Linked DNA regions of Peribacillus sp. FSL E2-0218. The protein of the gene in region 2 interacts with the protein of the main gene of each other region in a pairwise test. Links are inferred from orthologs where the notes say so. Each region holds a gene or a part of one and is shown on either strand. Other genes may lie near its edges.

What was found.
Region 1: the proteins of pheS (region 2) and brnQ interact in binary tests that used the Escherichia coli proteins (3 or more experiments, as listed by UniProt). The link is inferred for Peribacillus sp. FSL E2-0218 from one-to-one orthologs.

What each region holds. Positions count from the first base shown.
Region 1 is NZ_CP150304.1:4,411,074-4,421,470, reverse strand. Bases 5,047-7,947 are described here. They hold brnQ (branched-chain amino acid transport system II carrier protein), read right to left. Parts: upstream 7,214-7,947; coding sequence 5,879-7,213; downstream 5,047-5,878. Other genes in these bases: MHI53_RS21270 (hypothetical protein), read left to right, coding at 7,525-7,947; MHI53_RS21280 (DinB family protein), read left to right, coding at 5,163-5,717; MHI53_RS21285 (GNAT family N-acetyltransferase), read left to right, coding at 5,047-5,188. In the rest of the region: MHI53_RS21305 (endonuclease), read left to right, coding at 1-1,982; sdaAB (L-serine ammonia-lyase, iron-sulfur-dependent subunit beta), read left to right, coding at 2,466-3,128; sdaAA (L-serine ammonia-lyase, iron-sulfur-dependent, subunit alpha), read left to right, coding at 3,170-4,045; MHI53_RS21290 (hypothetical protein), read left to right, coding at 4,337-4,495; more of MHI53_RS21285, read left to right, coding at 4,643-5,046; more of MHI53_RS21270, read left to right, coding at 7,948-8,013; MHI53_RS21265 (SDR family oxidoreductase), read right to left, coding at 8,063-8,929; hpaB (4-hydroxyphenylacetate 3-monooxygenase, oxygenase component), read left to right, coding at 9,145-10,397. UniProt on the Escherichia coli protein: Liv-II branched chain amino acid transport system, which transports leucine, valine and isoleucine. Also acts as a low-affinity threonine transporter.
Region 2 is NZ_CP150304.1:3,602,915-3,613,318, forward strand. The notes cover bases 2,958-5,865. They hold pheS (phenylalanine--tRNA ligase subunit alpha), read right to left. Parts: upstream 4,978-5,865; coding sequence 3,937-4,977; downstream 2,958-3,936. Other genes in these bases: pheT (phenylalanine--tRNA ligase subunit beta), read right to left, coding at 2,958-3,908; MHI53_RS17360 (RNA methyltransferase), read right to left, coding at 5,326-5,865. Also shown: cell division protein ZapA, read right to left, coding at 1-238; rnhC (ribonuclease HIII), read left to right, coding at 410-1,369; more of pheT, read right to left, coding at 1,494-2,957; more of MHI53_RS17360, read right to left, coding at 5,866-6,078; small acid-soluble spore protein SspI, read left to right, coding at 6,201-6,410; MHI53_RS17370 (general stress protein), read right to left, coding at 6,444-6,833; MHI53_RS17375 (general stress protein), read right to left, coding at 7,023-7,802; MHI53_RS17380 (YsnF/AvaK domain-containing protein), read right to left, coding at 7,999-8,931; MHI53_RS17385 ((Fe-S)-binding protein), read right to left, coding at 9,196-10,404.

The DNA.
Region 1 (10,397 bases), 810 kb from region 2 along the record:
ATAATGCCGACCGTGTCAAGTTAACGGAGGGAACGAAAGGGTCGGCGACGCAGTCGGTAGCCTTCAAGGATGGAAAGCTTACCTTGAACCCTGGACGGATCGAGCCTGCTGATCCTGCCTTCGCTTCAAGCCGGAAGCCGTTGGCCGCTCAATTCGAATTCAAAGGCGAAAGTGTCGTGGTAGTCGCCAATCATTTCAATTCAAAGGGCGGCGACCAGCCATTATTCGGAAAGAATCAGCCTCCTGTGCTTTCAAGCGAGACGCAAAGGCTTAAGATTGCTTCCATCGTCAACGGATTTGTCAGTGATATCAAGGCACAGAATGCCAAGGCGAATATCGTCTTGCTTGGCGATTTCAACGATTATGAATTTTCGGCACCGCTTAAAACATTAAAGGGTAAAGACTTAACGAATATGATCGAGAAAGTCCCTTTTGAGAAACGTTATTCATACACCTATCAAGGGAATTCCCAAGTATTGGACCATATTCTCGTCTCGAATAATATGGCCGCCGCGACGAAAGTCGATATTGTCCATATTAACTCATCCTTCATGGAAGTGCATGGACGGGCAAGCGATCATGATCCTGTATTGATTCAAACCGCTTTATCCGGATCGGGCGGAGTTGAACCGGTTACGCCAGATAAAACGTATCATCTGCAAAACGTTAAAACAAAAAAACTTACGATTGCATCCCCTAGTGTTTTGGTGGATCTGGACGAAGCATCCAAAATTGATGAAGGCATCATGTTAAAGAGTTCCTATGCAGTATTCAAAGGCTTGGGGCTCAAAAATGCAGCAGTCACGATCAAGCCGGATAAGGAAGGCGCAGTCATTGATTTTGGCGGCATGGCGGTGAAGGAAGTCATCATCGATAATGCTCATGTAAAAGAAATCCGCGGCGCTGAGAATGTCCAGAAGTGGTCAGTAACCGAAGGCGTCGACACAAAGAATATCAAGTTTTTCGATTCGAAAGGGGAAGCCATCGCTTCCCCTTTTGGGATTAAAGAAAATCAAGCGCCAGTCGTGACGAAACGTTTGGAAAACGTTAATGTGCAACTAGGGTCTAAGGTAACGATCGATCTGGATGAACATTTTACAGACCCCGATGGCGATCCACTGACCTTTTCATCGACGCTTGGTATGGTTGCCGGCTCCACGTTAACTCTCCCTACGAATGAGGCGGGGACAACCATTGTGGCAGTCAAGGCCGAAGACAAACAGTCGGAAGCGGTTGCCCGTTTCACGTTGAACGTCTCGGATGACTCGACGCTTGAAGCTTATTATGAAAAGGCGGCAGGAAAAACAGGGACGGAATTGAAGGCTGTGCTGCACTCCATCATCAAGGGACATACGATGGTGTCTTATGATCAAGTATGGAATGCTCTTAAGGAAACGGATGAAGATCCGCAAAACAGCAATCATGTCCTTTTGCTGTACTCTGGAAAATCGATTGCCAAGAACGCCAATGGCGGCAATGTTGGGCAATGGAACCGTGAACATGTTTGGGCAAAATCCCACGGTGATTTTGGAACAAGCAAAGGCCCAGGGACCGACCTGCACCATCTCCGTCCCGCCGATGTGACGGTGAATGGCAAACGGGGCCACCTCGATTTCGACGATGGCGGCCAAACGTACAATGGCTGTGAATGCAAATTCGATGCAGATTCATGGGAACCGCCAAACCATGTGAAAGGCGATATCGCCCGGATGCTGTTTTACATGGCCGTCCGTTATGAAGGGGACGGGGAGCTGGATCTGGAATTATCCGATTCGGTCAATACGTATCCGAAACCGCTCCATGGAAAGCTTTCGACACTACTGAAATGGAATGAACTCGATCCAGTCGACGATTTCGAAAGCCATCGCAATCATGTCATTTATGGCTGGCAGCATAACCGCAATCCATTCATCGATCACCCTGAATGGGCGTCCAAGATTTGGGGTGCCGTGAATTCGAAGGATGAGAAAAAGGCTAGCTAGTATTTTTAAGTTATTGGAGGAGCAGCTGGCATGTACACAGCTGCTCCTTTTGCCCTCCCATGTTCCAATGGGATAGGCTTTGATCTTCAATGCCAAAAAGATCAAAAGGGTATCGATCGAATCAATGGTTCTCTCCTTATTTAAAATGAGAATGGGAAGAACCGTAAAAGAGATTTTCGAGCATTGCTAAATTATGTAAAAATACTGAAAAATTAATCTTTATTTTTATTTTCTTAATAAGAAATTTTGTTAGGTATGCAGTCTAATATATGGTAAGATGAAATATGCAATGAAAGGGTTTACATTTCTAGGAAAAATAAAGATATTTTAATATAATAAAGAGGTTGTCCGTTTCGACAGCTTAATAGATGCTCGGCTTTAATGGAGGCTTTGGCAGAAGCGGTTACGCCGCCAGTCCATGAATGAAGAACAAAAAGCGGCATAAACAATGTCGGTTTAGTGCCAGAAAAGGAGCGGTACACAATGAAATACAGATCTGCATTTGATATAATCGGTCCCGTGATGATCGGACCTTCCAGTTCACATACAGCAGGAGCTGCCAGAATAGGCAGAGTGGCAAGGACATTATTCGGGAAGCAACCTAATAAAGCCATCATTTCTTTGTACGGTTCTTTTGCAAAAACCTACAGGGGACACGGCACGGATGTTGCTGTCGTTGGCGGGATATTGGATTTCGATACCGATGATGAAAGGATCCCTTCCTCCTTAACCATTGCGGAAGAAGCGGGCATGGAGGTTACCTTTACAATCGAGGATACGGTGATGGACCATCCCAATACAGTCAAGATCAGGCTATTCGATGAAGAGAAGGAATTGGAGCTTGTTGGAATCTCCATAGGCGGGGGTACAATCGAAATAACGGAGCTGAATACATTTAAGCTTAAATTGTCAGGCGAAAATCCAGCCATTCTGGTTGTGCACAACGATGTGTTCGGGATCATATCCTCCGTTTCAACCGTGTTGGCCAATCACGAAATTAACATCGGTCATATGGAAGTTTCACGAAAAGAAAAAGGCCAGATGGCCCTCATGGTGATCGAAGTGGATCAGAAGATCAAGCTTGAAATCATGAAAGAGCTTGAGGGATTGGAAAACGTTTTGCAAGTCATTAAAATGGTCGAATAAAGAAAATTCAAGAATGTTGGTATAGATGTGGAGGTAGAGATATGTTCCGGAATGTAGCAGAGTTGGTTGAACTAGCTGAAAGTAAGAATGTTAAAATCGCAGAGATCATGATTTTGCAAGAAATGGAGTTCTCAGGCTTGTCGAGGGAGCAAATCATTGAAAAAATGGACAGGAATCTGACGGTCATGGAACAAGCGGTCGAAAGAGGACTTAAGGGAGTGCAATCCGTTACAGGCCTAACTGGCGGAGATGCGGTCCTGTTGCAAAATTATATGAAGACGGGCAGGGCTCTCGCAGGCAATCTGCTCTTGGATGCCGTCAGCAAAGCTGTTGCCACGAACGAGGTGAATGCAGCGATGGGAATGATTTGTGCCACTCCCACTGCGGGGTCTGCAGGTGTGGTTCCCGGTACCTTATTTGCTGTGAAGGAAAAGTTGAATCCGACGAGGGCAGAAATGATCGAATTTCTCTTCACCTCGGCAGCGTTCGGTTTTGTCGTTGCGAACAACGCCTCGATTTCAGGGGCAGCTGGAGGCTGTCAAGCAGAAGTCGGTTCGGCAAGCGGAATGGCGGCAGCTGCGATTGTGGAGCTAGCCGGAGGTACGCCTAGTCAATCTGCAGAGGCGATGGCGATTACATTGAAAAATATGCTTGGCCTTGTTTGCGATCCCGTGGCTGGTTTAGTTGAGGTTCCTTGCGTGAAACGTAACGCGATGGGAGCATCTAACGCGATAACGGCAGCAGACATGGCACTGGCAGGCATAACGAGCCGCATTCCATGCGACGAAGTGATCGATGCGATGTATAAAATTGGGCAGACCATGCCAGTCGCCCTTCGCGAAACGGCAGAGGGAGGCCTTGCGGCTACTCCGACAGGCCGGAGATTGGCAGAGGAAATATTCGGGTCCTATAAATAATTATCCAACCCCCATTAACGACAGTCGTGGTTCGTGGGGGTTTTTTACATTGTTTACCTGTATAAGCCATGCATCACAAAAATCAAAAAAAGGAAAATAGAGGAAATTAGAGCGATTCGGCGTTTCCATGCTCCGTGAGCTGAACTGGCGGCCGAGAATCTGGATTATCAATGAATATGAAGGCTGAGTCACTTTGTCAGTTATCGGGCGGAATGATAAGATGAAAACGAAATTTAAACTGGAAAGGATTGATTCTTCATCAATTTTCTCGAATTAACGTACACGTCGGCAATGGAAAAAGCAATGTTTCAGGCTCATGGGATCGGTTATGCACTATATGCTCAAAAATTGGAGCAACGGATAATGGTTGAACAAGAACGGGAACTGGATCATCTACTAAGCAGGCGTATATCTGAGGGAATGAGAGCCAATCTTTTTTTGGGAAATTAAGAGCGAGTGCCAAAAAGCGAATAAGCGAACGAGAGGGCAATCTGAGGATTGCTCTTTTTGTTTTGTTATGGAATAAGGAAGGAAAAGAGGAATACCCATATCCTTCAACGAATTTCACTATAAAGGATACAGATGAGGGGGTTCGATATGCTGATAAGGGAGGCAACGGTCGCCGATGCAGAAGGGATAGCGATCGTACATGTAGACAGTTGGAGAACGACTTATAAAAATATCATTCCGAACGATTTTTTAGCGAAACTGTCCTACCACAAAAGAAAGGCTTCATGGATAGAGAATATATCGAATGAAGGGAATCACGTTTACTTAGCAGAAAATGGCGATGGAAGGATTGTCGGGTTCATTAATGGCGGAAAAAGGGCAAAAAATCCGGTTGCAGATTCCGGTGACTTAACCGCCATATATATCCTCGAAGAATTTCAAGGAATGGGCATAGGCAAAAAGCTTCTGAAGCAACTGTTTTTGAAATTGGAAGAGCTGGGATTTCATTCGATTTTGGTCGAAGTGCTCGATCGAAACAAATCCCGATTTTTTTATGAAGCATTTGGAGCAAAGGTGATTAAGTCGGAACCCATCAAAATAGCCGGCGAAGCATTAACGCTTTTGGTTTACGAATGGAAGGACACGGCCCAGGTATTGGATGCCAAGAATGTACGTGAAAGCGGAGGGAATTGAATTGGAGAAAAGGGAATTAAGAATCACTGCATTACCGGGATATGAAGGAGAAATTGGGCGGTGGCTCTGGTGTTTGGAAGATGTACGCCGTACGATCCTATCGCAATTAACCGGCGTCAGCCAAGCTATAATCGATACGAAGACGGCTGAACGGCAAACGATTGGCTCGCTGCTTTATCACATTGCATTGGTCGAGGCGGATTGGTTATACGAAGAAGTGCTTGTCAGGGAATGGGACCCGGAAATACTTGCCCTGTTTCCGGCAGACAGCCGTTCAGCGGATGGCTCCCTGACCCATATGGAGGGACAAACTGTAGAAGAACACGTGGACCGCCTGAACCGGGTACGCAAAGTTTTCCTCTCATATTTCCAAACAATGGACCTGGATGACTGGCGTAAACCAAGAATACTTGAAAAATATGACGTCACACCTGAATGGGTCGTTTACCATTTGATTGAACACGAATCCCATCACCGCGGACAAATCTTTCAACAACTGAGGCAATTACGGAACGAAATAAAAAGTTAACGACCGATCAAACTGGCGATAATCCGTCCGAGTGGAGTGAGAATTCGCCCCAGCGCGCGAGACCCCGTCCCGGCACGAAAAATTCAGCCAACAGCAAAACAAGAATAAAAACAAAAATAATCTGTCCAGGATCCTGGACAGATTATTTTGCTGTTTTTTTATTAGTCGATTTGATGGTTGTGGCTCGGGCGTATGAGGCTGCTGGCGTAACCGACGAGTCCTCCTACGATGGCCGGGATGATCCATCCTAGTCCTTCCCCATATAAAGGAAGGATTGCATTAAAGAAAGTATCGATGAATGAAATGTGAATGCCAGCTCCGCTTAATCCATCAAATAAGCTGACGATGAAGGTCAGCAGTAAGCTGCCTTGATACACTTCCGGTTTCCCTTTGAATAGAGAATGGAAGAATGTTAAGAAAATCAATACGATGGCCAACGGGTAAATGGCTGTCATCACAGGTACGGAAATGGCAATGAGCTGGGTCAGGCCGATATTGGCAACTATTGCACTGAAGACCGATAAGCTGATCGCAATGGTTTTGTATGGCAGATTCGGGAATAGTTTATGGAAGTATGTCGAGCAAGACGTTATCAGTCCTACACTTGTCGTTATACAGGCTACCGTAATCATTAGTCCCAATAGGATTCCGCCGTACGCCCCAAAGTAGTAATCCGATACTTTGGCCAAGACGATCCCTCCGTTGTCCAGATGTCCCAGCTTTTCTACGCTGGAAGCTCCCATATAGGAAAGGGCCGTATAAATCGTTGCAAGGATGATGGCAGCAATGGCGGTTGCTTTTCCGCAAACGATCATGATTTGTTTTTTTGTTGTGGCGCCTTTTGCTTTGATGGCATTAATGATGATGATACCAAAAACAAAGGATGCAAGTGTATCCATCGTTAAATACCCTTCTTTGAATCCATTGAAAAATGGTTGAATGGTATAGTTACTGGCAGGTGCTTGAAAGTCCCCGATTGGATGAACGAATGCGACCACCACGAGAATTCCAATGAACGTTAACTTGATCGGTGTCAAAACTTTCCCCACAATTTCGACAATTTTCGCAGGATTGAGCGAAAGAAGACACGTTACCGTGAAAAAGATGATGGTGAAGATGATTAAAGGCAGTGGTCCTGGATTTTCGGGTAAGAAAGGTTTCACACCGATTTCAAAGGATACGTTACCTGTTCGTGGTATTGCGAATAGCGGCCCGATCGCTAAATATAGAACGGTTGTGAAGACAATCCCAAACACCGGATGTACGCGACTCGCTAGCGACTGTAAATCATCTTTTCCTGAAAAGCCAAGCGCCATTACACCGAGTAAAGGCAGTCCGACTCCCGTTACCAAGAACCCGGCATTGGCAATCCAGACATTCATTCCTGCCGATTGACCAAGCATTGGCGGGAAGATTAAATTTCCTGCCCCAAAGAATAAAGCGAACAGCATGAAACCGATCACTACTATGAATGAAGATGGCACTTTATTAGACACATTAAAACCTCCATGAATTTACCCATAATTTACTATTTTAAAAAATAATTAAATTTTCTAAAAATTGTAGACAAACTAATATTTAAGACCATTTCGTATTATATCTAAATAAAATTGATATTTCAATATATTTTTTGAATTTTATTGCCAAATCTTTTGCCCAGGTCTCCGTTTCCAGCTTTCCTTATCTTATTTTGAGCATCTAAAAGCAACTCATACCATTAAGTTGCAATCAATCATGAACGATAGGTAATCATTGCACATAAATTAAAAGGATATCATTTTGGGACGTTTATTGGAGGGATTGGGTCATGATTAGTTTTAAACCGTTTCATGGAATCGTCACCATGGTCAGTGATTTTCCAACCGGGCAAAATGGTGAGCGGGAGGGCTGCTATAAATTAGTATCGGTGGAAGATAGGGGGACATCCGTGAATTTCGTCGTGTCACCCCGCACGTACTTCGTCGACCAGGCAATGGTGTCGGTAGGTGATCGGGTAACTGGATATTATGATGAAAATGCGGCTGTTCCTCTTATTTACCCGCCGCAATATCGGGCACTTATCATGGTGAAGGATCGTCCATATCAAAATGTGAAGGTGGATTATTTTAACGACCAGCTGGAGAGCCGGGATGGTCAATTGCGATTGAATCTTTCCTCGTTCACGCAAATCGTTTTACAAAACGGGCAACCTTTTTCGAGATCTCCTGAAAACCGAAATCTCATTGTCATCTATGGACCTGCCACCAAAAGCATCCCTGCCCAAACCACGCCATATCGAATCATCGTTTGGTGTTAAGGAAAAAGAAACGACCGGAAGCATCAGGCTTGCGGTCGTTTGAGGCTTGTTAAGAAGACATCGTGATGCCGCCGTTGATATGGATGCACTGTCCTGTTATATAAGCTCCTTCATCAGATGCGAGCAGTACATAGGCCCCGGCGTGATCTGCCGGCTGCCCAGGGCGGCCAAGCGGTGCCTCCGTGCCAAATTCCGCTACGCTTTGTTCGTCGAACGTCGCCGGTATGAGCGGAGTCCAGATTGGGCCTGGGGCCACCATATTGACGCGGATCCCTTTCTTTGCCACATTCTGGGCAAGACTGCGTGTGAAGCCGACGATTGCCCCTTTTGTCGCCGTATAATCCATCAATGTAGCGTGTCCTCTGTACGGGTTGATGGAGGTCGTGTTAATGACGGAATTACCTTGCTTCATATGCGGGACGGCATGCTTGCTCATGTAGAATACGGAATATATATTGGTGCGGAACGTCTTGTCCCATTGCTCGTCCGTGATATCCTCAATATTTTCCGTCGGGTATTGCACCGCAGCGTTATTGACAAGGATATCCAGCTTGCCGAATTCGTCGACTGTTTTTTTGATCAATTCCTTGCAGGTCGCTTCCTCCGATACATCTCCTGGCAGCAAGAGGCAGCGAACGCCTTCCGCTTCAATCAGCTGCTTCGTTTCCTCTGCATCACTGTGCTCATCCAAATAATTCACCACGACATGGGCCCCTTCTTTTGCATACGCCATCGCAACCGCACGCCCGATGCCGCTATCGCCGCCAGTAATCAGTGCGACGCGGTCCTTCAGTTTATCGCTTCCTTTGTAATCTTTCGGCTGAATCGGCAGTGGATCCATCTTTGATTCGATGCCGGGCTGCCTTGGCTGTGTTTGTCCGGGCTGTCCATTTTTTTGCTGTTCATATATATTCAAGAAAATCTCCCCTTATATGATTTGATGTATGGATACTTTAGCCGTTAAGAAGGGCAGATAAACATCATGGTTGTGTAAGGGTCCCGTTTAAGGGCATACCAAACCAAGCATGAGAGGGAATGGTGCAATCATGAAAGTTTCGCCAAATCACCCCGAATTTCCGTAACAAAGAAAAATAAAGCTTAATATGATATCACGAAGGAAGGGGCGGAAAAATGGCAGCTATTAACGGAAATCAGTATATTGATCGGATTGACCGGCTAAAAGCGACTGTATGGATCGATGGAGATCTTGTGACGGGAAAGATTTCGGAGCATCCTGCATTTAAGGGTGTCATGAAAAGCCAAGGAAAATTATATGATTTCCAGCTTGAAGACCGAGTCAAACAAAAAATGACTTATCTATCCCCCTTAACGGGAAAACCGGTGGGAATGTCCTACTTACAGCCAAAGACAATCGATGATCTAGTCAACAGGCGCACCATGATTCAAGATTGGGCGAAGCTGAACAATGGGATGATGGGCAGAAGTCCGGATTATATGAATACGGTCATCATGGCATTTGCTTCTTCTGTAGGCTTATTGGCAGGCAAAGCGAATTGTTATCCAGAACATATAACGAATTTCTATGAATATGCACGCGAAAATGATTTATCGATCACTCATACTTTTATTGATCCGCAGGTAAACCGGGCCCACTATCATTTTGAAAATGCGGAGGAGCCGATTGCAGCAAAAATCGTCGAAAGAAATGCTGAGGGAATCGTGATCAACGGTGCGAAGGTATTGGCGACACAGGGCGGGATAACGGATGAAATATTAGTATTGTCAGCAGCAGGATTCGGGGGGAAGGATCAAGGTTTTTCATTCAGCATTCCCAGCAACAGCAAGGGCTTGAAATTCATCTGCAGGGATTCCTTTGTTGGCGGGGAATCTGCATTCGATCATCCTTTGAGTTCGAGATTTGAAGAAATGGATACGATTGTTGTTTTTGACCATGTATTGGTCCCCTGGGATCGGGTATTTTATTTTGATAATCGTGAAATCTCCAATACCTTCATGAATTCCAGTTCATTTTCCGCTTTCACCATGCATCAGGTTGTAGCCAGACGGATCGTTAAAACTGAATTCATTCTAGGCATTGTGCAATCCATCGTCGAGACGATAAATATTGGCGCCTATCAGCATGTCCAAGAAAAAGCGACCGAAATCATCGTTGCCCTGGAGACGATGAAAGCCTTGCTGTTTAAAGCGGAAATGGAAGCGCAAGTAGATGAATGGGGTTACATGAGGCCAGATCAATTAACGCTTCAAATTGCCTGTAATTTGTTTCCCAAAATTTATCCAAGGTTTACGGAAATCATTCAATTGCTAGGTGCAAGCGGGTTAATGACGACCCCAACAGAAAATGCGTTCCGATCCGGGATCAGAAAAGATTTAGATCGATATTTGCAAGGCGCATCCAAAAA
Region 2 (10,404 bases):
CCAGTTGAAGCTGGTCTAGTTCATCTTTTAACTTAATATATTCGTGGATGGTATTTACGGCCGTTAGTACCGCTAGCTTGCTTGTATCCAAGTATGGGTTTTTCATACTGATTTCTCTCATTTTTTCGTCAACCATCGAAGCGACCAGGCGCATATGGCTTGCGCTTTCTGTTCCGACGATTGTATATGGTTGTCCGTATATATCAACTGTTGTTTTATTTCGTTTATCGTCTGACAAAATGATGCCCCCAATCTAAACAATCCTAATTCTATCATATCATGAAGTTTTTCGTCATGAAAGAGAGTACCACGTCATTTCTTGTATAAAAACTGCAATAATTTGTCAAATGAAAACGAACTAAGAAGCAGCTTGCCTAAATAATAATATGAAGTTAGGAGTTTACCGATTATGTCCCATGTTGTTTTACTCATCAATCCCGCCCAAATAAAAGCGATGCAAGTTCATTATTCTTCATCCTTAGCCACCAAACAGCCGCCAGGGAGCATCTTTTCCGCCAAGCCGCCGCTATGCACGGTGACCGCCTATAAATCCGGAAAGGTCCTTTTCCAAGGTAAGAATGCCGAACTGGAAGCCGGTAAATGGCAGCAGGCCGCTACAGCCGCCGCGCCAAAGAAAAAAACGGCATCCACCTCTTCGGTCAATGTCCACCGGTATTCACCGCCTGCCCATATCGGAACGATGTCCGTGATAGGTTCCGATGAAGTTGGGACAGGAGACTATTTCGGCCCGATTACGGTCGTAGCCGTTTATGCGAAAAAGGAGCAGCTTCCCCTATTGAGGGAGCTTGGTGTTCAGGATTCGAAAAATCTTAAAGATCCTCAGATCATCGAAATTGCCAAACAGATCAAGAATGTCGTGCCATTCAGCCTGCTTACTTGCGATAACCCCAAATATAATACGCTGCAGGCTCAAGGGATGTCACAAGGAAAAATGAAGGCCCTCCTCCATAACCAAGCGATCAAGCTTCTGATGCAAAAAATTCAGCCGGAGCAAGCGGAAGCTGTCCTTATCGACCAATTCGCCCAACCTGATGTATTTTTTAATTATTTGAAGGGCCAAGAACGGTTTCAGGCAAACGCCACTTATTTATGCACAAAAGCGGAAGGCATCCACCTTGGCGTAGCCGCCGCATCCATCCTGGCACGATACGCCTTCGTCAAACGCTTTGATTTGCTAAGTGAAAAAGCCGGATTCAAAATCCCGAAAGGAGCCGGATTTGCCGTGGACGAAGCCGCCGCACGATTGATCCATGAAAAAGGAATGGACTCCTTGCACGAATTCACGAAAACCCACTTCGCCAATACCGAAAAAGCAAAGCGGTTATACCAACAAAAATACCATAAATAAAGGCGAAGCGGCCGTTCTTCCGGGAACAGCCGCTTTTTTTGCAGTTTACCCGCCAGTTTGGGTGCTTTACTCGGGAGTTCATAAAAAGACAGCTTCCCGCGTTTCAGGGAGCTGTCTTTTTGTTTTATCCTCTTAGTTCTGCGCCGGCTTTTTCTTTTACGGCTTCTAGTACTTTTTCATGCGCTTTTGTAATGTCTTCGTCGGTTAGTGTACGTTCCGGATCGAAGTATTTCAGTGAGTAGGCAATGGATTTCTTGCCTTGCTCCATTCTTTCACCCTCGTATAAGTCGAAGATGGTTACTTCCTTGAGTAGCTTGCCTCCGGCTTCTTCAATAATGTTTTGAATGTCTCCGGCTTTTGTCGCTTGATCGACAACGAGCGCAATATCGCGTGTTGTCGATGGGTAGCGCGGAATGGTTTCGTAGGCAATTGGCGCCACTTCGGCTTCTGCCAATGCCTTTAAGGAAAGTTCGAAAATATATGTTTCTTTTATATCCAAGTCTTTTTGGACAGTTGGGTGCACTTGGCCGATAAAGCCGATCACATCACCATTCAACAGGACTTCCGCTGTCCGCCCTGGATGCATGTCATTGATTTGTGCTTGGCGGTAACTGATTTGATCCGTTAACCCAAGTGTATCGAATAATGCTTCGATCACGCCTTTGGCTACAAAGAAGTCGACCGGTTTCTTTTCGCCTTGCCATGGATGTGCTTCCCATAGGCCTGTGATGGCTCCGGCGATATGTTCTTTTTCATCTGGTAGCTCGTGGTCATCCCGTTTAAAGAATACTGATCCGATTTCATATAGAGCTAAAGAATCCAGTTGGCGGGCATTGTTATATTTTACGACTTCAAGCAATTGAGGCACGATGCTTAAACGCAGCTGGCTTCTTTCTTCGCTTATCGGCATGGCTAATCGAATCGATTCTCTTGCTTCCAATGCGAATTGCGCTGCTTTTTCCTCGCTTGTCAGTGAATAGGTCACCGCTTGATAAAGGCCTGCTCCTTCAAGTGTACGGCGTGCCTTCCGCCGTTTCATTTGATAGTCCGTCAAATGGCCAGGGGTAGCACAGCCGATCGGCAGTGTAGTCGGAATGTTATCATATCCATATAAACGTGCCGCTTCTTCGACCAAGTCAGCTTCAATCGTAATGTCCCCACGGCGTGTCGGTACAGTGATCGTGAACGTTTCATTGTCAAGTTCCACGCCGAATTGCAGGCGGTTGAAGATGGATTCCACTTCGGTTACGGTCATGTCTGTTCCAAGAAGCTTGTTGATTTTTTCAAGGGTGATGCTGATGACTGCAGGTTCCATTGTCAATTCGTCCACTTCTGCCGTTCCTTGCAGGACTGTTCCGCCAGCATATTGGGCAATCAATTGTGCCGCACGTTCCCCAGCTTCACGTACACGGGCCGGATCGACGCCTTTTTCAAAACGTGCACTCGCTTCACTGCGCAAGCCGTGATCTTTTGAAGCTTTACGAACGACCGTACCTGCGAAATAGGCACTTTCAAGGATGATGTTCGTCGTATCGTTTTTCACCTCAGAATCGGCTCCGCCCATCACACCAGCTATCGCAACAGGCTCGCTGCCGTTTGTGATCACTAAATGATTCGGTGTCAATGTGCGTTCTGCTTCATCAAGCGTTACGATTTTTTCAGCATCCTTCGCCCTGCGGATGACGATTTCTTTTGAACCGAAACGGTCATAATCAAAGGCATGCAGCGGCTGGCCGTATTCAAGTAAGATGTAATTCGTGATATCGACGACATTATTATGCGGCCGGATACCTGCCGACATTAGTCGTGTTTGCATCCAAAGCGGTGAAGGACCAATTTTTACATCTTTGATGATTTTAGCGATGTATACCGGGTTATCTTCTTTCGCTTCCACTTTGACACTGATGTAATCCGTCGCTTTTTCAGCTGCTTCTTCTTTCTCGATGACCGGCCATTTCACTTCCCGGCCGAGGATAGCCCCCACTTCGTAGGCTACACCGAGCATGCTCAAAGCATCCGAACGGTTTGGAGTCAGCCCGAGTTCCAGCACTTCATCACTTAAACCAAGCTCCTCCAATGCATCTTTTCCTACTTCCACATCATTGGGGAAGACGAAGATGCCTGTAGCATAATCCTTGGAAACGAGCTTGGATTCAAACCCCAATTCTTGGAGGGAGCAAATCATCCCGTGTGATTCTTCTCCGCGCAGCTTCGCTTTCTTGATTTTGAAATTACCTGGAAGGACTGCGCCAACAGTGGCGACTGCGACTTTTTGGCCTTTATCGACATTCGGTGCCCCACAGATGATCTGAACGGGATGTTCTGCCCCGATATCAACTTGGCACTTATTCAATTTATCGGCATTTGGATGCTGTTCACGTTCAATGACGTGGCCGATGACGACACCTTTTAGCCCTTCACTTTTCTTTTCCACCCCTTCAACCTCAATGCCGCTTTTCGTGATTTTGTCAGCTAGCTCCATCGCATTGATGCCTGAAAGGTCAACATAATCTTGTAACCATTTATATGAGACAAACATGGTAGGTCCTCCTTTATAAAAATAAAATTTATGCTTCGTGATGGTTGAATTGCTTTAAGAATCGAACATCATTCGTATAGAAATGGCGAATATCGTCCACACCGTATTTCAGCATCGCGATCCGTTCCACGCCCATTCCAAATGCGAACCCAGAGTATTTTTTGGAATCGAACCCAGCCATTTCAAGGACGTTCGGATGAACGATCCCGGCGCCAAGCACTTCGATCCAGCCTGTTTTTTTACATACGCTGCACCCTTTACCACCGCAGATTTTACAGGAAATATCGACTTCGACGGATGGCTCCGTGAATGGGAAGAAACTTGGACGAAGACGGATTTCACGATCTTGCCCGAATACTTTTTTGGCAAATACGTCAAGCGTTCCTTTTAGATCGCTCATGCTGATGTTCTCATCGATGACCAAGCCCTCGATTTGCTGGAATTGATGGGAGTGTGTCGCATCATCGTTATCGCGGCGATATACTTTCCCAGGGCAAATGATTTTAACAGGGCCTTGACCTTTATGTTTTTTCATCGTCCTTGCTTGAACAGGTGAAGTGTGCGTCCGCATCAGGATTTCCTCCGTGATGTAGAAGGAGTCCTGCATATCACGTGCCGGATGGCTTTTTGGCAGGTTAAGTGCCTCGAAGTTGTAGTAGTCGCTTTCGACTTCCGGACCTTCCGCAACGGTGTATCCCATTCCGATGAATAAATCTTCAATTTCTTCCACAACACGTGTTAACGGATGATGGTTCCCCCTGTTTACGGGACGTCCTGGCAATGTCACGTCAATCGTTTCCGTTGCTAGCTTAGCATTGACAGCTGCCGTTTCAAGAGCCTTTTGTTTTTCCTCGATTTTTGAAGCGATCGCCTCACGGACGTCATTGGCAAGCGCCCCGATTTTCGGGCGTTCCTCTGCTGACAGCTTCCCCATGCCACGCAATACCTCAGTGATCGGGCCTTTTTTCCCTAAATAAGCAACCCGGACTTCATTCAGTTCCTTAAGTTCGGAAGCGGCGGTTACTTTTTGCAACGCTTCTTCCTGCAGTTCTAGTAATCGTTCCTGCATCATGTTTTCCTCCTTTATTTTCCTTTTGTAAAAATGAACACAAAAAAACCCCTATCCCTAAAGGGACGAGGTTTATGTATCGCGGTACCACCCTTATTAGTGCAAGGACAAAAAACTCCTGCACTCACTTCATGAAAATAACGGCTTTTCACCGGAACATTTTTCGGACGATGTGTCTTCCCAATGCCAACTCGAAAGGTGAATTCACTTAAGCAGCGCCATAAAAATGCTTTCAGTCGAGGCATTTTTTCCCTGGATATGGATAACTTAAGGTACTACTCTTTGTCATCGTTGTTTGCATTATAAAATTCTGTTTCATTATATTATAATTCGGCGGCCGTTTCAAATTCATTTTCGCAAATGATACATTAAAATCCCGGCTGCGATCCCTACATTAAGCGATTCGCTTTTTCCATAAATGGGAATATAGAGATTTTGAGTCGTTTTTGCCAATAATTCTTTCGAAACACCTTGGCCTTCATTACCGACAAGCAGGGCGAATCGGGATGTTTTTTCGACTTCTTCAAATGGTGAAGCGCCTTCCAAAGCCGTGCCATAAACCGGCGTCCCCTTCTGTTTCAGCTCTTCGATGACCTCGGATAGGTTTGCTTTGATGACTGGCATACGGAATAGACTTCCCTGTGTCGAACGGACCACTTTCGGGTTGTATAAATCTGCACAGCCTTCGCCAACGATGACTGCATCCATACCAGCTGCATCCGCTGTCCTGATCATCGTACCTATATTCCCCGGATCCTGAACAGCATCAATCAATAATAGTTTATCCGGATTGATGGACTCCATGCTCATTACTTTTTGTTCACACACCGCAGCAATTCCTTGCGGGGCCTCGGTGTCGCATATTGCTTTCATAATATCATGTTTCACATAAATGACTTCCGTGCCTTCCAATTTAAAATGGGCGGGCATTTCCGTTTCTTCATTTACGATGACTTCCATGACGATTTCTTCTTTTAAGGCTTCTTCAACAAGGTGGAAGCCCTCGACTAAATATTTGCCTGTCTTATCGCGCTCTTTTTTCGTCAATAGCTTCTTCCATTGCTTGACTTGCGGGTTTTTTACGGATTCGATATATTTCAAGGGTAAACGCTCCTTTGACTTCACACTGATTTTCCTATTATAACGCAAATCGCATACATATTGCATGCCCGTTTGTGAAATGCTATTAATGTCAGTCATTATGTGTTAGAGGAGGAATAATTGTGAATTTAAACCTACGTAATGCGATCATCCAAAATGTATCTGGAAATTCGCAGGAGCAGCTGGAAGACACGATTGTCGATGCGATACAAAACGGCGAGGAAAAAATGCTGCCTGGCTTGGGAGTATTATTCGAGGTCATCTGGCAAAATTCATCTGATCAAGAAAAACAGGAAATGATCAATGCCCTTGAATCAGGATTAAAAAAATAACAGCCCTCGGAGGCTGTTATTTTTTTGATTCGCTTACTTCGTCATCGGCACCACTTTATCTGGGTCAGCCATCATTTCTGCAACAGATACTTCTTCATCAAGAAGCAGAATGTATTTTTTTGCTTTCACTTCTTCGAGGATCTCATTCGTCTCGGTTACGGAGTACCCGTATTTCGTGAAAAAGGTACGCAAATCCCCTGAACCTTCTTCTGTGAAGAAATGGATGATTTTCTCTAAAAAAGTATCCTTATCCTGATTGGCGATGATCAATATATCCGTATGGTCGTTTCCGAGCTGCACATCATTTTTTATATCAGCTGCGACTGTCATTTGTATGCCGGTCACGCCTTTTGCTTGTAAATCATGAATTGCAGCAAGTAATTCCGGATTAGAGTCAAAAACACCATAAACGTTTTTGTCCATGTTTTCTTCCTCCTTGTTCCTTCACTTGAAATAGAATTCCTCTGTAATTATACCTTGTCGCTTTATCAATAAACAAGCAAATAATGCAATGGGAAATGCTAGTACCTGGCCGAAAAACTCCTTTGCCTAAAGGAGTTTCCATTCAAATTCAAAAACTAACAGCCTTTGGCCGGCTGTTAGTTTGCGCCTTTACAGATGATCGGTATTGATTCTATTTTTGATGTAATCGTCCTCCAACGGATCTTCTTCCTCTTTAACATCACGGTTTACAGATCTTTCTGCATTCCGTTCTTTTTGGGCATCGGCTGAAAATGGGTCGGCATGGGGGTCGCTAGTCAATGTGCCTTCATGGTCCATTTTCTCCTGTTGTTTAAATTTTTCAGTGGAATTAGCCCTGATTTCCCTTTCTTGAGACCGCTTCGTTTCCAGCTCTTGTTGATTTTCAAAAATATCGGAAGAATTTCCGTGCAGTTCTGTGCTTCTCCCTGGCTGTGCCTCAACTTCCCTTGTTTGATAGGCATTGGCAGTCGTCTCAGGAAAAAGATTCGGGTCCGGGTTGTTCACCACTCCTGTTTTTAGCGGATCTTCTATAAGGGATTCGTCATCATGCATGTCTTTGGAAGCGGCTGCCTGGTCATCTGTAAGGATCAAGAATTTCCCTGACTCCACCTCATTTATATAAGCGGTCGCTTCGCTATCGGCAAGCCCCAATTCACCCAGCCTGTTCCTAATGTCCCGAGAGCCTTCGTTCAGGAAAAAATGCTTCATCTTATCCAAGAAGGAATCTTCATTGGCATTCGTTACGACGTCCACATCCGGATTTCTTCCTTCATTGCCAAAATCGAAATCTTCCTTTTTATTGGCGATTACGGTTATTTCCCCTTCATGTCTTCTTGTTTCCTTTAAGGATTGTATAGCCTGATATACTTCTGTTTTAGTATCGTACACACCATATAATGCTTTAACCATGCATCTCTTCCTCCTTATTTTCTGAAACGTTTCTTATTTGTAGGTATACCCCAAGGGCTGCTTTTTAAACAATGGCTGGTTTCGCATACTCTTGCGATTCATCAAGTAATGCTGTGATCAAGTTAAATGAAAAAGGGCTTTGGAATGGGGAACATTCCGAAGCCCTTTTTTCATGCTGCAGCTTATTTTTTTACACTTAGAAGCGGTCGCCTCTTCGTTCAGCTGCGTTTTTTTCATTTACGATCGAGTCATCTGTACTATCAAGCTGAATTTCTTCCTTTTTCAGGGTATCTTTAACCTGTTCGGTTTCTTGAACAGCATGTTTTTTGATGACGATTTCGTCTGTTACGATTGGTTTTTTTGATACTTCCAATTTTTCCTCGACGACAGGAATACGTATCGTTTCCCCATCTTGAATGCTGCTGCCAGGTTCGAGATTCGCTTCACGTCCTGAAACGGATCGATGCTCGACAGTCACCTCTTCATGCTCAACAGGGACATTGATCGTTTTATGTTGTTCTTTCACTTCTTTATTGATGACAACTTCACCGGTCTGAACTCTTTCTTTATCGATATTCAGCTGCTCTTCACGAAGCTTGAGCGTCTGTTCATCTTCCGGCAATTCACGACCTTGTCCGTTCATTCCATATACATCTTCCTTATTTAAGGCATCGGTTTTTTCGGCATTGTTATAAAGAGGGGGCGTGGTGTTCGCATCCAGCCTTGTTCCAGCCGTGTCCGTTCTTGCGGTCGTGAATTGATCTTTTGCCGTTCCAAGATGTCCTTCCCCTTCTTCAACTAGGACGAGAACCTTTCCGTTTTCCACATCAAAGACATGCTCAGCTGCGTCACTATTGGAAAGGCCTGCATTCGCCAATCTTGTTGATAGGTCAGCTGTATCGTCCGGCATGAAGAAGCGGGCCACCTTGTCCATGAAAGATTCGTCGTTAGAAACATTCGTCATTGTATGAACATCCGTTTCACGTTGGTGATGGGTAAAATCCAATGTTTCTTCCTTATCAGCCACAACCGTGATATCGTCCCCTTCAAAGCCTTTGGCCTTGAGTGCATTAATCGCTTGGATCACTTCTGCATTCGATTCATATACTCCATAAACTGTTTTATTCATTGTACATTCCTCCTTAGGGTTTGTTGTGCTATATGGTAGCTCATATATAATTTGTACCCGCTTGTCACCTAAGTAAACGAGGAATCCACATTTCATTTATGTTAAAACATGACGATTTGTTCTCAGAATAGAACGATCATTTCACGGAAAACTAGGTTTTTCAATGGTTTGCTCATTATTTAAAACGTAATGTTTAGACATATAATACCATCCGAACAGTTGCAGCCTAGGGTCGGCGTTCAATTTTCCTGCCGTTTTCTTCTATTATAATGCCGCAGCTTCCAAGAGTAGGTCGGCAATATGTACCGCTTTCGTGCAATCCCCCATCTTTTCGCGCTCGATTCCGAGCTGCATTTGCAACAAACAGCCAGGGTTCGCCGTCACAACAATATCCGCCTGCGTCGATTTGGTGTGCTCCATTTTCGAGTCAAGGATTTTCATGGACATCTCTGATTCCACAATATTATAAATTCCGGCAGAGCCGCAGCAGCGATCAGCATCCTTCATTTCCCTGAAATCGATTCCTTCTATCGCTTGAAGTAGAATACGTGGAGCAATGGATGTATTCATCACATTTCGTAAGTGACAGGAATCCTGGAATGTGATGGTTTGAGCTGGCAATTTCAGGCGAGTTTTTTCATGAAAGCGTAAATCGACCAGAATTTCGCTAATGTCCTTCAACTTACCTTTGAAGGCCATTGCCCGTTCATGCCAAACTGGGTCTTCTTGGAGCAAATGGTCATAATCAATGAGAAAAGCTCCACAACCACCGGCATTCGTAATGATATAATCCACCCCGTCCGCTTCAAACGCTTCAATATTACGCTTGGCCAGCTGCTTAGCTCCTTCTTTTTCGCCACTGTGCCCATGGAGCGCCCCACAGCAAGCTTGGGATTTTGGAATCACGATTTCACATCCGGCGACCTGAAGGAGCTTTAGTGTTGCCTTGTTCGTTTCCAGAAACATCGTATCCATCAAGCAGCCGGAAAAGAAGGCCACCTTTTTAAGGACTGGGCCAATCGAAGGCAGACCGGTTGGCCTTTTTTTCATTTCCGATTTTGTCGGGACCTTTGGCAGCACCTTTTCCATGGTCGCCAAATTATCGGGCAGCATGCTGAGTACCCCTGTTTTACGGGCGATATATTGCAGGCCGGATCTCTGATAAAAGCCAAGTAAGCTCGTCATGTTCTGCATTCGCTCCTGATGTGGGAATAATCCGCTGAAAACGGCCTTGCGGATCGTTTTCACAGGAAAGCTATGCTCCTTATTTTGATGGATGATATCTCTTGCTTCTTCCAGAAGATGTCCATATTTCACACCGGAAGGGCAAACGGGCTCACAAGCCCTGCAGCCCAGGCATAGACTTAAAGAGCGTTCCACATCTTCATCGGGCTCTATCAACCCATCCGTCACCGCTTTCATCAGGGCAATTCTCCCCCTCGGCGAATGGGATTCCTTTGATCCGGATTCGAT